2 linked regions of the Methylomagnum ishizawai genome follow. The protein of the gene in region 1 interacts with the protein of each later gene in a pairwise test. Links are inferred from orthologs where the notes say so. Each region holds a gene or a part of one and is shown in the gene's direction. Other genes may lie near its edges. The genes, in order: def and B9N93_RS14665.

Region 1 (8,631 bases):
GTTGGAAGGACAGGCGCAATTGCTCCGAACGCAGGGGCAGCAGGCGGTCGCCGATCCGGGCTTCTTGCTCGGTGCGCTCGATGAACAAGGTCGCCGGATCGCCGACCTGCTCCACATGGGCATCGCCGATATAAACAGCCTCGTAGCCCAGGGTTTCGCCGGTGTCGGCGTCTTTATAGGGGTTGCCGCTGCGCAGCACGGTGTAGGCCGTGGGCGCGCCTTCGCCGATGGAGCGCACGAACATGCGGTTGCCATAGCCACCGATGATATGCTCGTCGGCGAAGGCCACCACATAGGGGGCTTGGTTCAGTTCATCCGGTCCCACCACCTGCGGCCGCGACAGGAACGGATGCACGATGTTCATGGGGATGGTGGGGATCGCCTGGGAGATGGGCTTGGAGCGGATGCGCGGACTCAGTTTTTGTTCATAGGGGTCGCTGTCTTCGTAGGCGGGGGCGCTGTCGTAACCGGCGTTTTCCAGGCCGATCTGGGGGACGCCGTTGACGTAGCTCAAGACCAGCGTATCGCCTGGGTAGATCAGGTCGGGATTGCGGATCTCGGGATTGATATGCCAGATTTCCGGCCATTGCCAAGGCCGGTTGAGGAAGCGCCCGGCGATATCCCACAGGGTGTCGCCCCGGACCACGGTGTAGCGGTCGGGATGGTTGGGGTTCAGTTCGAGGGTGTCGGCGAAGGCGAAGCCGCCGGACAAGCAGAGCGCCAAGGCGAGGCGGGATAACACCGACCAAACGCGCCGCGTCGAATACGAACGCCATGGCCGGGTGAATCGGGGGGAATTCAAGCGGGAGGGGATAGCCATGGGGTTCGCGCAACTTTCATGGAGTGGTGGGGGTCTGTCGTGGAACGGCATTCAAAGTCTAGTGTGATTTCGCTAGAATTCCATCCAATTCTATACAGTGCTTTCCGGTTAAGAAACATGGCTACTTTAACCATCCTCGAATTCCCCGACGAACGGCTCCGCAAAAAAGCCGCTCCCGTGGAGGTGGTGGACGATTCCATCCGGCGTTTGATCGACGACATGCTCGAAACCATGTACGCCGCGCCGGGCGTGGGTTTGGCCGCGAATCAGGTGAACGTGCAAAAGCGCGTGATCGTGATCGACATCTCCGAGGATAAAAGCTCGCCGCTGTGCCTCGTCAATCCGGAGTTGCTCGAAAAAAGCGGGTCCGGGGAAATGGACGAAGGCTGCCTTTCGGTGCCTGGTATCTTCGAAAAGACCAGCCGCGCCGAAAAGGTCAAGGTGCGGGCCTGGGACCGCGACGGCGCTTCTTTCGAACTGGAGGCCGAAGGCTTATTGGCCGTGTGCCTACAGCACGAGATGGACCATCTGGAAGGCAAGTTGTTCGTCGATTACCTCTCGCCCCTCAAGCGCCAACTGGTCCGCAAGAAGCTCAAGAAGGAACAGCGCCAACGCGCCACCCAAAGCCCCAAAGTGGGCGGCAAAGTGGCGGCGATCTAAGCACCATGAGGATCGTCTTCGCCGGAACCCCGGAATTCGCGGTGCCGCCGCTGCAAATGCTGCTCGGTACCGGGCATCGCATCGTCGCGGTCTACACCCAGCCCGACCGTCCCGCTGGTCGGGGCCGCAAGCTCACCCCCAGCCCCGTCAAGCAAGTCGCCACCGCCCACCACATCCCGGTATTCCAGCCCCCGACCCTCAAAGCCGAGGAAGACCAAGCCCAACTCCGCGCTTTGGAACCCGATGTGCTGGTGGTGGTGGCCTATGGCTTGATCCTGCCCAAGGCGGTGCTGGAGATTCCCAGGCTCGGCTGCGTCAACATCCACGCCTCGCTGTTGCCGCGCTGGCGCGGGGCCGCGCCCATCCAGCGCTCGGTGCTGGCGGGCGATGCGGAAACCGGCATCACCCTCATGTATATCGAGCCGCGCCTGGACGCGGGGCCAATGCTGTATAAGAAAACCTGCCGCATCGCCCGGCTGGAAACGGCGGGCGAATTACACGACCGCTTGGCCCAATTGGGCGCGGAAGCCCTGGCCGAAATCCTGCCCGATCTCGAAACCGGCAATATCCGCCCGGAAATCCAGGACGAAGCCCAGGTGACTTACGCCGCCAAGCTGGAAAAGGCCGAAGCTGTGTTGGATTGGACCCTGCCCGCCCTTGAATTGGAACGCCGCGTCCGCGCCTTCAATCCCTGGCCGGTGGCGGAAACCCAATGGCGCGACACCACCCTCCGCGTGTGGCTGGCCGAAGCCCTGGACGAAACCGCCCGCGCCGCGCCCGGCACCGTGCTGGATCGCGAGCGCACCCTTGATGTCGCCACCGGCCAGGGGGTGCTACGGCTGCTCGAAGTCCAGTTGCCCGGAGCCAAGCGGGTGGCGGCACGGGATTTCCTCAACGCTTACTCCCTCAAGACCGAGCGCCTCGGTCGGCCCGCTTGAATACCCGCGCCATCGCGGCCGGCATCCTGGCCCAGGTCGCGGTCGAGGGCGAATTCCTTACTTCCGCTTTGAGCGCGGCCCTGCCCCAAATCCCCAAGGACAACGACCGCGCCTTCGTGCAGGCGCTGTGCTATGGCGTGGCGCGTTGGTATTGGCGTTTGGATCGCATCCTGGCGCTGCTGACCCATAAGCCGATCAAGGATGCCGAAGTCCGCATGTTGGCTTTGCTCGGGCTTTATCAGCTCAAATACACGCGGGTCAAACCCCATGCGGCGGTGGCGGAAACGGTCGCCGCCGTCGGTCCCAAGGTTTGGGCCAAGCCCTTGCTGAATGGCGTGCTGCGCAACTACCAGCGCGAGCAGGACCGCCTCGAAGCCGAGGCCGACACCGATGAAAGCGCGGCCCTGGCCCATCCTGGGTGGTTGATCCGCCAACTCCGCAAGGATTGGCCCGCCCATTACGCCGATACCCTCCACCATAACAACGCGGCCCCGCCCCTGGCCCTGCGGGTGAATCTGGCCCGGAACTCCCGCGAGGCTTATCTGGAGCGCTTGGCCGAAGCGGGCATCGCGGCGGTGGCGGCGGCGGTTGGTGCCGGCGCGATCATCGTCGAGACGCCGGTGCCGGTCGAGAAACTCCCAGGGTTCGCCGAAGGCGCGGTCTCGGTGCAGGACGTGGCGGCGCAGCTGGCCGCGCCCTTGCTGGGCTTGGCGGCGGGGCAGCGGGTGCTGGATGTCTGCGCCGCGCCCGGTGGCAAGACCGCCCATCTCCTCGAAGCCCGTCCCGACCTGGCCGAGGTCGTCGCCATCGATATCTCGTCCGAGCGCCTCACCAGGGTCCACGGCAACCTGCAACGCCTGGGACTCGCGGCCACGGTTTTGGTGGGCGATGCCACCCAGCCCGAATCCTGGTGGGATGGCCGTCGCTTCGACCGCATCCTGGTCGATGCGCCTTGTTCGGCCACTGGCGTGATCCGCCGCCATCCCGATATCAAACTGCTGCGGCGGGCCACCGATATCGCCGAACTGGCCGCGGCCCAGGCCCGCATCCTCGAAGCCATGTGGCCGCTGTTGGCCCCCGGTGGCCGGTTGTTGTACGCCACTTGCTCGGTCCTCAAGCGCGAGAACGAGCAGCGGATCGCCGCCTTCCTCGATGCCCACCCGGAAGCCCGCGAGCGCCCGATCATGGCGGATTGGGGCATCCCGGCCCGCCATGGCCGTCAAATCCTGGCCGGTCAAAACGGCATGGACGGCTTCTACTACGCGCTGTTGGAGAGGGCGTGATCCCGCGCTGGACGCGCTGGCTGTTGCCGTTGGCGCTGTGCCATGGCCTCCAGGGCCGCGCCGCCGAATACGGCTTCCGCATCCTCGACGCCCAATTGGTGCCCGTCGCCGACCAATATGCCTTGAACGCCGACATCGACTACCGCTTCAGCGCCCCCGCCATCGACGCTTTGGAACACGGCGTGCCCTTGACCGTGGTCATCCAGTTCAAAATCCAGCGCCACCGCGATTATTGGCTGGATGAAACCTTGCTCAGCGAATCCCGTCGTTTCTTTATCCACTATCACCCGCTGGCGAAAACCTACCAGATCGCCAACGAAAGCAGCGGCGCGACCCGCGATTTCGCCAGCCTCCGCGCCTTGCTCGACGCCCTGGGCGAAATCCGCGGCTGGCGTGCCCTGCCCAGGGCGGCGTTCGCGCCGGGCCGGGAATATTGGGCCGGCCTTGCCGCCAAGCTCGATATCGAAGCCCTGCCGTTGCCGCTGCGGCCCTTGGCCTATGTGTCGCCGGGCTGGTATCTCGGGAGCCCCTGGTTCCGATGGCGCGTTTCAGGCTGAAGCCGCCCTTGGGGCTGTCCATCCTCGCCCTGTTCCTGGGCGTTCTGGTCTCGTTGCACCTGATGAGTTCGGCGACCCAGGACGCTTCGCAGTTGGGCGCGATGTATTCCTGGTTGGTGGTGGTGAACCTGTTGGGTTCGGTGTTGTTGCTGGGCTTGGTCATCGCCAACGCCTATTCGCTGTTCCGGCAATGGAAGCGCAAGGCGGCGGGCTCGAACCTCACCACCCGCATGGTGTTCCTGTTCAGCCTGTTGTCGCTGGCCCCGGCCGCCATCGTGTTCTATTACTCCATGCAGTTCCTGGAGCAGAGCATCGATAGCTGGTTCGATGTGCGCATCGACCATGCCATGGAGGACGCCTTGCAACTCGGCCAGACCGCCCTTGACGAGCGGATGCGGGCCATGCTCAAGCAGACCGAGCAGACCGCCGAGCAGCTGGCCGATTCCCCGCCTTCTTTGCTCGCCATCCGTCTGGGCGAATTGCGCGATTCCTTGGAAGAGGGCGATTTCACCGTGTTTTCCCGGCAGGGCCGCATCCTGGCCTTCAGCGGTTTCCAGTCCGAGCAGATCATCCCGGACCTGCCGGAAATCGGTATCTTGTTGCAAGTGAAACAGGGCAAGGCCTATGTGGGCCTGGAAGCCCAGCCCGGCGGGGAAGGCTCGCAAATCCGGGCGGTGGTGGGCATGGCGGGCGAGGACACGCTGTTCCTGCAAGCGGTCTATCCGGTGCCGTCGAAGCTGGCGCGGCTGACCGGGACCGTGGAATCGGCCTATCTGCATTATAAGGAACTGACCTTCCTGCGCGGTTCCTTGAAGCTGACCTTTGGGTTGACCTTGTCGCTGGTGCTGTTATTGAGCCTCCTGGCGGCGCTGTGGGCGGCGTTCCAGAGCATCCGCCGCATCGTTGCCCCGGTGCGTTATCTGGCCCATGGCACCCGCGCCGTGGCCGAGGGCAATTATGAAAAACGCCTGCCGGTGCGGCGGCGCGACGAACTCGGCTTCCTGGTCGAATCCTTCAACGCCATGACCGAGAAGATCGGCCAAGCCCGCGACGAGGCCCAGCGCTCGCGGCAGGAGGTCGAACGGCAGCGCGCCTATCTGGAAACCTTGCTGGCGAGCTTGTCTTCCGGCGTGTTGAGCTTCGACGCCTCCTTGCGCCTCCTGACCGCCAACGGGGCGGCGGATGCCATCCTGCACGCCGAACTGGGCCGCTATATCGGCGAACCCACCGCCGCGCTCACCGCCGCCCACCCGCATTTGGCCGATCTCCTGGACGGCATCGCCGGGCGCCTGCGGACCGCCGCCGGGGCTTGGCAGGAAGAAATCCCCTTCGCCGGTTTGGAAGGCCGCCAGGAATTATTCTGCCGAGGCACGCCTTTGTTCGGGGCCGGGGGCGAGCGCCTGGGTTCGGTGCTGGTCATCGATGATGTGACCGCCTTGATCCAGGCCCAACGCGCCGCCGCCTGGAGCGAAGTGGCCCGCCGCCTAGCCCACGAGATCAAAAACCCCTTGACCCCGATCCAGCTTTCGGCGGAGCGCCTCCGGCATAAACTCGCCAAACACCTCGACGAGGCCGATGCCGAGGTGCTGGACCGTGCCACCCGCACCATCGTCCAACAGGTCGAGGCCATGAAAACCATGGTCAACGCCTTCGCCGAATACGCCAAGCCCTCCATCATCCAATTGCAATGGGTGGACCTCGACGCTTTGATCGAAGCGGTGGTGGCGCTCTATCCGCCCCAGAGCGGCTTGGAGTTCGAACTGGCCCTGGCCCACAACCTGCCCGAGGTCCATATCGATCCGGTCAAGCTCCGGCAGGTGTTGCACAATCTGATTAAAAACTCGCAGGAAGCCGTGCCGGTCGGCGGCTCGGGTAGAATGCGCATCCAGACCCAATCCGTGGCGGAAGGCCATCACCCGGTCGTGGAACTGCGGCTGTACGATGCCGGTCCCGGCATTCCCGCCGATCAGGCCGACCGCATCTTCGAGCCTTATGTCACGACCAAGGCCAAAGGTACGGGCTTGGGTTTGGCCATCGTTAGGAAGATCATCGAAGAGCATGGCGGCGGCATAAAATTGGATACCGGCTATCGGGACGGCGCGGGTTTCGTGATCCGCCTGCCGGTGGTGGCCCGAACGGCGGCGGCATCCGCGGAAGCATGAGGATAGGATGAGCAAAACAAGTATCTTGGTGGTGGACGACGAACCCGATATCCGCCGCCTATTGCAGGAAATCCTGGAGGACGAGGGCTACGCGGTCCATGTCGCCGAAAACGGGGCCGTGGCGCGGGAACTCAGGTCGGCGCACAAGCCCGATTTGATCCTCCTCGACATTTGGATGCCCGACGAGGACGGGATCAGCCTGCTCAAAGACTGGCTGCGCGACGAAACCCTGGGTCCGGTCATCATGATGTCGGGCCATGCCACGGTGGAAACCGCCGTCGAGGCCACCCGGCTCGGTGCCTACGATTTCCTGGAAAAGCCGTTGTCCATGGCGAAACTCCTGGTCACGGTGGAACGGGCCTTGGAGAACGCGCAGCTCAAGCGCGAGAACGTGGGGCTGAGGCGGCGGGTGGAAGCCCCGGTCGAACCCGTGGGCCGCGGTGCCGCCATGGAACGCCTGCGCGACCAGGTACGGCGCTTGGCCCAGCACGACGCCCGCGTGTTGTTCGTGGGCGAACCCGGCTGCGGCAAGGAAACCCTGGCGCGTTACCTCCACGCCAACAGCGTGCGCCGCGACGGCCCCTTCATCGATGTCGGTGTCGGTACCATCGCCCCGGAATATTCGGCGGTGGAATTCTTCGGACGGGCCGATGGTGCCGGCAATGTGCAGCGCGGCCTGTTGGAGCAAGCCCACGGCGGTACTTTGTTCTTGGACGAAGTGGCCGACATGGAGGAAGAAACTCAAGTCCGCCTGATGAGCGCCCTCGAATCCAATAGTTTCTCCCGTGTGGGCGGCAGCGAATTGGTGCATGTCGATGTCAGGATCGTCGCCTCCACCCGCAAATCCTTGGAAGAGGAAGTCCGGGCCGGGCGCTTCCGCCGCGAACTCTATTATCTGTTGAACGTGGTGACGCTACGGGTGCCGCCCCTGGCCGAGCATAACGAAGACGTGCCGGAGTTGCTGGGTTTCTACGTGGATTATTTCGTGAGCCGGGAAAAGCTACCATTCCGCCGGTTCGGCGTGGCGGTGCAGAATTTCCTGCGCCATTATCCCTGGCATGGCAATGTCCGCGAATTGAAGAATCTGGTGCAGCGCTTATTAATACTCGGCAGCGGCGAGGAAGTGGAATTGGACGAGGCCAAGGCGGCTTTGGGCGAATCCCTGTCGGTGCCCGGTATCGCCTTGAACCAGCCGGATTTCTATGATTTGCCGCTCAAGGATGCCCGCGAGCATTTCGAGAAAGCCTATCTCGAATACCATCTGGAGAAATACGCGGGCAGCGTGGCCCGGTTATCCCAGGCGATAGGTTTGGAGCGGACCCATCTTTACCGCAAGCTGAATTCCTTGGGGATCAAGTTCAAGGATAAGCGGTGAGGGGCGATGGGAATAGCCCAAGGAATGAGGGAGTACGAGGATGCCTTAAATTAACCCACAGCCAACAATTTCGCGGATGGCCGCGATAACCTACTCACAATAAAACCTACAGTCAACGATACCGCCATGGCTACTACTCAAGATGTCAATCGTCAGAAACGGCTCGCTAAGAAGAAAATCAAGCGCGAAGAAAAAAATCAAAGAGTGATTTATTTGGATAAGGCCCAGTCCGAAAAACTCATCAAGGAAAGCTTAGAGGCCGTTGGAAAGTTCCCGATCCATCAATGCCTGATTCCCCAAGGCTTGTTCGCGAATGGTTTCGGTACGGCGATTATCGCCCGCCAGATCAACGACGAGGAAGTCATCGTCGCCGGGTTTATGCTGGATGTGTATTGCATGGGGGTGAGGAACGCTTTCCTCCGGGCTTTGGAAATATCCGAATATACCCGGACCATAGGCCGGATGCACGAGCATGAAAACTTCGGTCTGGCCGAACCTTCCTTGGTTCTGGCCTTGGTCGAGCAGTGCGCGGAATATGCCGACCAACTGGGTTTCAAGCCCCACGAGGAATACGAGGAGGCCCGCCATATCTTCGGCGCTATCGATCCCAAGGAATGCACCGAAACCTTCAACTTCGGCAAGGACGGCAAACCCCATTTCGTGGCCGGTCCCAACGACGCGCCCAAGCGCTGCCAGCGGATTATCGAGCGGCTGACGGAGAAGTTAGGGGCGGATGGGTTTACCTATAAGCTGCGGAAGGATGCTTGAAAGCGGTAGGGCGGGTTAGGTGGTACTCCGCCGTGACCCGCCGATTCCGCTGATTTAGGCGGGATGGG
Region 2 (7,090 bases), 2.3 Mb from region 1 along the record:
CGCTATCTGGACCGGGGCGAACCCGAGATGGATTGCACCCACCGCCCCTTGAACCCGGATTTCGTGCTGAACCAGCCCTGCTATTACGGGGCGCAAATCCTCCTCACCCGCGAGAACTTCGGCTGCGGTTCCTCCCGCGAACACGCGCCCTGGGCCTTGGACAACTACGGTTTCCGGGTCATCATCGCGCCCAGCTTCGCCGATATCTTCTACAACAACTGCTTCAAGAACGGCCTGCTGCCCATCGTGCTGGCCACGGCGGCGGTGGACCGTTTATTCGCGGAACTGACACCCGGCGATAACCTCACGGTCGATTTGGAGAGCCAGACTATTACCGATAAGTACGGCGAAAAATTCCATTTCGAGATCGACCCTTCCCGCAAGCACCGTTTGCTGAAAGGCTTGGACGATATCGGCCTGACCCTGCAACGCGCCGACCTGATCCGGGCCTATGAAGCCCAACGCCGGGCCGAAGCGCCCTGGCTGTTCCCGGACGCGGCCTGAAGCCCCAGCGGCGGACGGGGTTCCCCCCAGCCCGCCACCGCCGCCCCCATGGGCGGCAACGCCCACCCGAAGAAAATCACCATTACCCACAGCACCCATGACCCAAAAAATCGCAGTATTGCCGGGCGACGGCATTGGACCCGAAATCGTCGCCGAAGCCCTCAAAGTCATCGACTGCCTGAACCAGGATTTCGGCCTCGCCCTCGAAACCGAAGCGGCCTTGATCGGCGGCGCGGCCTACGATGTCCACGGCACGCCCTTCCCCGAGGCCACCCTGGCCCTGGCCCGCGCCGCCGATTCGGTGCTGCTGGGCGCGGTCGGCGGCCCGAAATGGGAACCGCTGAATTATGCGCTGCGCCCGGAACGCGGCTTGTTGGGTCTCCGCGCCGAACTGGAACTGTTCGCCAACCTGCGCCCGGCCCTCTTGTATCCGCAATTGGAAGCGGCGTCCACCCTGCGCCCGGAAGTGGTCTCGGGCCTTGATATCGTCATCATCCGCGAACTGACCGGCGGCATTTATTTCGGCCAGCCGCGCGGTCGCCGCGTCAATGACAAGGGCGAGCGCGAAGGTTTCAACACCTTGATCTACAGCGAATCGGAAATCCGCCGCATCGCCCACATCGGTTTCCAAACCGCCCAGAAGCGCAATAAGCGCCTGTGTTCGGTGGATAAGGCCAATGTGCTGGAATGCACCGAGCTGTGGCGCGAAATTATGATCGAAGTCGGCCAGGAATACCCCGACGTGGCCCTGTCCCACATGTACGTGGATAACGCCGCCATGCAGTTGGTCCGCGCCCCCAAGCAATTCGACGTGATGGTGACTGACAACATGTTCGGCGACATCCTGTCCGACTGCGCCGCGATGCTGACCGGCTCCATCGGCATGTTGCCCTCGGCCTCGCTGGACAAGAACGGCAAAGGCATGTACGAACCGATCCACGGTTCCGCGCCCGATATTTCCGGCAAGGGTGTCGCCAACCCCATCGCCACCGTGCTGTCCCTGGCGATGATGCTGCGCTATAGCTTCGACGACGCCGCTTCCGCCGACCGCATCGAACAAGCCGTCACCGCCGCCCTGGACGCAGGCTACCGCACCGCCGATATCCACTCGGAAGGCACCCGCAAGGTCGGCACCGCCGAAATGGGCGATGCCATCGTCGCGGCCCTGCGGGCGTCCCGCTGATCGACCCTTTTCAGGAGGCTCCCATGAGCAAAACCTACAATGTCGCCGTCCTGGGCGCGACCGGCGCGGTCGGCGAAGCCCTGTTCTCCATCCTGGAAGAACGCGATTTCCCCGTGGGCGAGGTCTACGCCCTCGCCAGCGAGCGCTCGGCGGGCAAGCAGGTGGAATTCAAAGGCCAAACCCTGACCGTGCGGGACGTGGCCGGTTTCGATTTCTCGCTGGCCGATATCGGGCTGTTCTCGGCGGGCGCGTCGGTCTCGGAACTCTACGCACCCAAGGCGGCGGCGGCGGGCTGCGTGGTGATCGACAACACCTCGCAATTCCGCTACGACGACGACATCCCCCTGGTGGTGCCGGAAGTCAACCCGGCAGCCATCGCCCAGTACAAAACCCGCGGCATCATCGCCAACCCCAATTGCTCGACCATCCAAATGCTGGTGGCCCTGAAACCCATCCACGACGCGGTGGGCATCGAGCGCATCAACGTCTGCACCTATCAAGCGGTGTCGGGCACCGGCAAGGAAGCCATCGAGGAACTGGCGGCGCAGACGGCGGCCCTGCTCAACGGCAAGCCGATCAGCCCCGAGGTCTACCCCAAGCAAATCGCCTTCAACGTGCTGCCGCAGATCGACGTGTTCCTAGCCAACGGCTACACCAAGGAAGAAATGAAAATGGTCTGGGAAACCCGCAAGATCATGGGTGACGACCGCATCCAGGTGAATCCCACCGCAGTGCGGGTGCCGGTGTTCTACGGCCACTCGGAAGCAGTGCATATCGAGACCCGCGAAAAAATCACCGCCGAGCGGGCGCTGGAACTTTTGCGAAGTGCGGAAGGCGTCACAGTTTTGGACGAACGCAAACCGGGAGGATACCCGACGGCGGTCACCGAAGCCGCCGGGAAAGACCCCGTCTACGTGGGCCGGGTGCGCGAGGATATCTCCCACCCCAGGGGTTTGAACCTCTGGGTAGTGGCGGATAATGTCCGCAAAGGGGCCGCGCTCAATAGCGTCCAAATTGCCGAAATTTTGGCAAAAACTTACATCTAGTCTAATCTTTTCAGGGCTGTGGGCCCGAATCGGGCCTAGGGCGGGCGCTGCCAGCGATTGGAAATAAGGAGCCAAACAGTGCATAAAATCTCGAGAACCGTGGCGTTGATAGGTCTGTTAAGTCCGATGGGGGTCAACGCGCTAGGTATTGGCGATATCCATTTGCACTCCGCTCTGGACCAAGCGCTGGTCGCAGAAATCCCGTTGGTACTGTCCGGCAATGATACGCTTGCCGATGTCAAGGTCAGCCTCGCCTCGCCCGAAGCTTTCGCCAAGGCGGGGTTGGACCGCCAATATTTCCTCACCAAGCTGCGCTTCACGCCCACCCAAACCGCCAACGGCAATTACATCATCCAAGTCAGCTCCCGCGAGGCCATCACCGAACCCTTCATGGATTTCCTGGTCGAGGTCAACTGGCCGCAAGGGCGTTTGCTGCGCGAGTTCACCGTACTGCTGGACCCGCCCTCCAGCCTGCAAGAACGGGTCGCGGCCGAAATAGACTCCCCGGCCATGCAACGCCCCGGTCCCCGCACCTACGAACGGGTCGCCGAAATCCGCCGCGCTGGCGAATCCGCGCCCCGGCCCGCCCGACCCGCGCCCCGCCCCGCCGCCGCCCCGCCGCCCCCGCCCAGCGCAGACCAGCTCACCGACCAAGCCTATGGCCCGGTGCGCCGCGACGAAACCCTATGGAGCATCGCCCGCGCCCTGAACCAAGACCCCGGCGTCTCCCAGGAACAAATGATGCTGGCCCTGTTCCGAGCCAATCCGCAAGCCTTCTCCGGCTACCGTATGAACGGGCTCAAGGCCGGCGCGGTGCTGCGCCTGCCCAACCGCGATTTCATCGCCCGGCTCGCACCCGGCCAAGCCCGCTCCGAATTCGCCCGCCAGCAAGCCCAGGGTAGCGGAACATCGGCCTACGACACCGGCGGTCCCCAGCTCAAGCTCACCCCGCCACCCGAGGCCCGGCCCAGGAACCCGGGCGGGCTTCCCGGCGGCGACACCCCCGCCAGCCGGGCCAAGAGCGAACAGGCGCTGGAAGTCGCCGAATCCGCCAAGCAGGAAACCGAAGACCTAAGATCGCAACTGGCCCAGCTCCGGCAGCAACTCGGCGATATCCAACGCCTGCTGACCTTCAAGGATGAGCAAATCGCCAGCCTACAGGCCCAGCGCGGCGCACCGGCCACGCCGCCGCCCAAGGCCACCGGCGCGGAAACCCCGGTCCAGCCAGCGCCAGTCTCCAAACCCGAACCCGCCACCACCGCGAATCCGCCGTCGACCGCCAAACCCGAGCCCACCGCCACCGCGCCCACACCGCCACCGGCAGCGGTGCAACCGCCGCCCAAGCCCAGTGTACCCCCGGTCGCCAAACCCACCGCGCCCGCCAAACCGGCCACGCCCCCGGCTCCGGTCCACGTGGCGGAAACCCCGTTCGACTTCAGCCCCTACCTTTACGGGGGTGCCGCCCTGGGCCTGGTCGGCTTCGGTGCCATGCTGCTCATCCGCTGGCGCAACGCCAAGATCGCGGCCACCGAGAGCATCCTGCTTGCCGCCGAACGCGAAGGCAATCCACAACACACCCCGCTCCCCACCCTCAAGGCGCTGGAAGAAACCCCGGAACCGGTCATCACCACCAAGAGTTCGTTCCTCAGCGAATTCACCCCCAGCGATTTCGACGCGCTAGGCAGCGAGACCGACGAGGTCGATCCGGTGTCGGAAGCCGATGTCTACCTCGCCTATGGCCGCTACAAGCAGGCCGAGGAACTGATCCGCCACGCCATACAGCAGCATCCCGACCGCGACGAGTGCAAGCTCAAGCTGCTGGAAATCTACTACGCCACCGAAAACCGCGCGGCCTTCGAGAACTATGCCCGCGAACTCAAGGGCCAGCGCAAACACCAGCAAGAGAATTTCTGGAGCAAGGTCGAGGAAATGGGCCGCGAACTCCTGGCCAACAGCGACCTGTTCAAAGCCGCCCCCCCAACTCCTTCCCGCAGCATAGGAGGGGCCGACCCCGCCAAATCCTCGGTCCCCGCGTCCAGCCCGCTTGGCTCCCTGGACCTGTCCGACGAGTTGATCGACGATCTGAAGCGCTTCGAAATCGAATTCATGGAAGACGGGCCGGAGGCCGGGGACGACGCCGAACTTGGCTTCCTCTCCCTGGACGGGCTGGACACCGACGACACCGCGGCGACGCCAACCCCCGCCCGCGCCGCCGAAGCGAAAACCCCCGCGCCCGCCGCCAAAGAGCCGGAACAAGCCCTGTTCGACGCCCTGGAATTCGACCTCGATTTCCTGAAGGCGGCGGACGCCGAACCCGAGGCCACCCCGCGGCGGGACACCGGGTCGATGGAGGAACTGGAGAACCTGATCCCCTTTAGCCTCGATCTGGAACCCGCCTCCGAACCGGAAGAATCCCTGCTGGCGGACAACGGTCCCGCCGACAAAACCATCGACGACATCCTACGCGAACTCACCGGCCAGATCGGCCAGGAACCGGCGGCAACCTCCGAGGCCGGTCCGGCGGCGGAGCGCACCCCGCTGGGCCGCTTCGATTTCGACCTGGACCTGTTGGAACCCGCGCCCGCCATCGACGAGATCGAAGCATTCCAAGCCCCCGCCCCGACCGACCTCGAACCCGAACTCCAGGCACAGGAAGAAGATTTGTTCGCCGGATTGACCGACATGGATCAATTCGAGACCAAGCTGGATTTGGCCAAAGCCTACGCCGACATGGAGGACGAGGATTCGGCCAGGGAAATCCTCCTGGAAGTCGCCACCCACGGCAACGACCGCCAAAAAGCCGAAGCCACCGCGTTGCTGGACAAACTGGACGGTCACAACGCCAACCTTTCCCTCGCGGGGCAACAGGGCAGGCGGGTATAGCCATCGCCCGTGGGCGGTCCGGGAGCGCCCCCTAAAACAAATCCTTGATTCCCGCTTCCCCGCCCGCCGCCTCCGGCACCCCGCCACCGCAGGCGGACGACCGCCCCGGTACCGAACCGGCCACGAAGGGGAAACGCGCAGCCCCAGGGCAACCTTCGTCGGTACGCCCCCCGGTTTCCCGGTCAATCCAGGCCCATTCCAGATTATCCGGCGGGTCCAAGGCCAGGGGTTCGTGGCTGACGGCCCCAAGGGTCGCGGCCCAAACCTTCAAAGCCCCTTGCGCCCCGGTCAATTGGGCCGGTTGGTTATCGTCCCGTCCCACCCACACCACGCCCAGATAATCCCCCGTGAACCCGGCGAACCAGCTATCGCGCAGTTCGTTGGTGGTGCCGGTCTTGCCCGCCGCGTCCAGGGTGGACGGCAGGTAGGCATAGGCCGGCCGGCCCGTGCCCTCGCGCAACACCGACCGCAAGGCAATATCGACCAGATAGACCGAAGTGGCGTCCAGCGATTGCTTCACGCTCAAGCCGTAGCGGCGCAGGGTCTTGCCATCCTGGGCCACCACCGCCTGGATGGCCCGCAGCGGGGTGATGAACCCCTCGCTGGCCAGGGTCTGGTACATCCCCGCCACCTCGAACGGCGTCAGCGCCAGGGTGCCCAGCAACAAGGCCGGTACCTGATCGACCGGCTTGTCCACCCCTAATTTACGCAGGGTCTTCACCGTGTTGCCGACCCCGAGGCTCATCCCCAGCCGGATGGTAGCGAGGTTGTAGGAATGCGCCAAGGCCCGGTACAAGGGCACCGCGCCATGCTCGCGGTTATCGTAGTTCTTGGGCAGCCAGACCGGGCTGCCGGGGCTTTTGACCCGGACGGCGCTGTCCTGCAAGGGCGTGGTCAGGGTGTATTTGCGGGGGCTGGCCAGGGCGGTCAGATACACCACCGGCTTGTACAAGGAACCGATCTGGCGCTCGGCGTCCAAGGCCCGGTTGAAACCCGCCGCCCCCGGATCGCGCCCCCCCATCAGGGCCGCGATTTCGCCATTGGCGCGGCGGGTGACGATGGCGGCGGTTTCCAATTGGGTGGAACGGGTCTGGATGTCCAGCTTCTTGAGGATGGCGGTGGTGGCTTGCTCCAGATGGCGCTGCACGTTCACATCCAGGGTAGTGAAGATGCGCAAGCCCTCCGAGGTCAGGTCTTCGGGCCGGTATTCCCGCTGCAATTGGCGGCGTACCAAATCCAGGAACGCCGGATAGCGGCTGATGGCCTGGTGTGGATTCTGGATCACGTCCAAGGGCCGTGCCTGGGCGGTCGCGGCCTGCTTGGCGTTGATATAACCCTGCTCCACCATCTCGTCCAACACCAGATCGCGGCGCTTGTGGGTCTTGTCGGGGGATTTGAAAGGATCGTAGACCGAAGGGCCGCGCACCAGTGCCACCAGCAAAGCCACATGGTGCAACTCCAATTCGTCCAGCGA

What was found.
Region 2: the proteins of def (region 1) and B9N93_RS14665 interact in binary tests that used the Escherichia coli proteins (3 or more experiments, as listed by UniProt). The link is inferred for Methylomagnum ishizawai from one-to-one orthologs.

Annotation. Positions count from the first base shown.
Region 1 is NZ_FXAM01000001.1:975,582-984,212, forward strand. The notes cover bases 1-2,708. They hold def (peptide deformylase), read left to right. Parts: upstream 1-937; coding sequence 938-1,480; downstream 1,481-2,708. Other genes in these bases: B9N93_RS04435 (LysM peptidoglycan-binding domain-containing protein), read right to left, coding at 1-820; fmt (methionyl-tRNA formyltransferase), read left to right, coding at 1,486-2,418; rsmB (16S rRNA (cytosine(967)-C(5))-methyltransferase RsmB), read left to right, coding at 2,415-2,708. Outside these bases: more of rsmB, read left to right, coding at 2,709-3,701; B9N93_RS04455 (DUF4390 domain-containing protein), read left to right, coding at 3,698-4,258; B9N93_RS04460 (sensor histidine kinase), read left to right, coding at 4,240-6,420; B9N93_RS04465 (sigma-54-dependent transcriptional regulator), read left to right, coding at 6,428-7,795; B9N93_RS04470 (hypothetical protein), read left to right, coding at 7,922-8,563. UniProt on the Escherichia coli protein: Removes the formyl group from the N-terminal Met of newly synthesized proteins. Requires at least a dipeptide for an efficient rate of reaction. N-terminal L-methionine is a prerequisite for activity but the enzyme has broad specificity at other positions.
Region 2 is NZ_FXAM01000001.1:3,292,228-3,299,317, forward strand. The notes cover bases 915-3,721. They hold B9N93_RS14665 (aspartate-semialdehyde dehydrogenase), read left to right. Parts: upstream 915-1,710; coding sequence 1,711-2,733; downstream 2,734-3,721. Other genes in these bases: leuB (3-isopropylmalate dehydrogenase), read left to right, coding at 915-1,687; B9N93_RS26730 (motility hub landmark protein FimV), read left to right, coding at 2,896-3,721. Also shown: leuD (3-isopropylmalate dehydratase small subunit), read left to right, coding at 1-504; more of leuB, read left to right, coding at 602-914; more of B9N93_RS26730, read left to right, coding at 3,722-5,616; mrcB (penicillin-binding protein 1B), read right to left, coding at 5,648-7,090.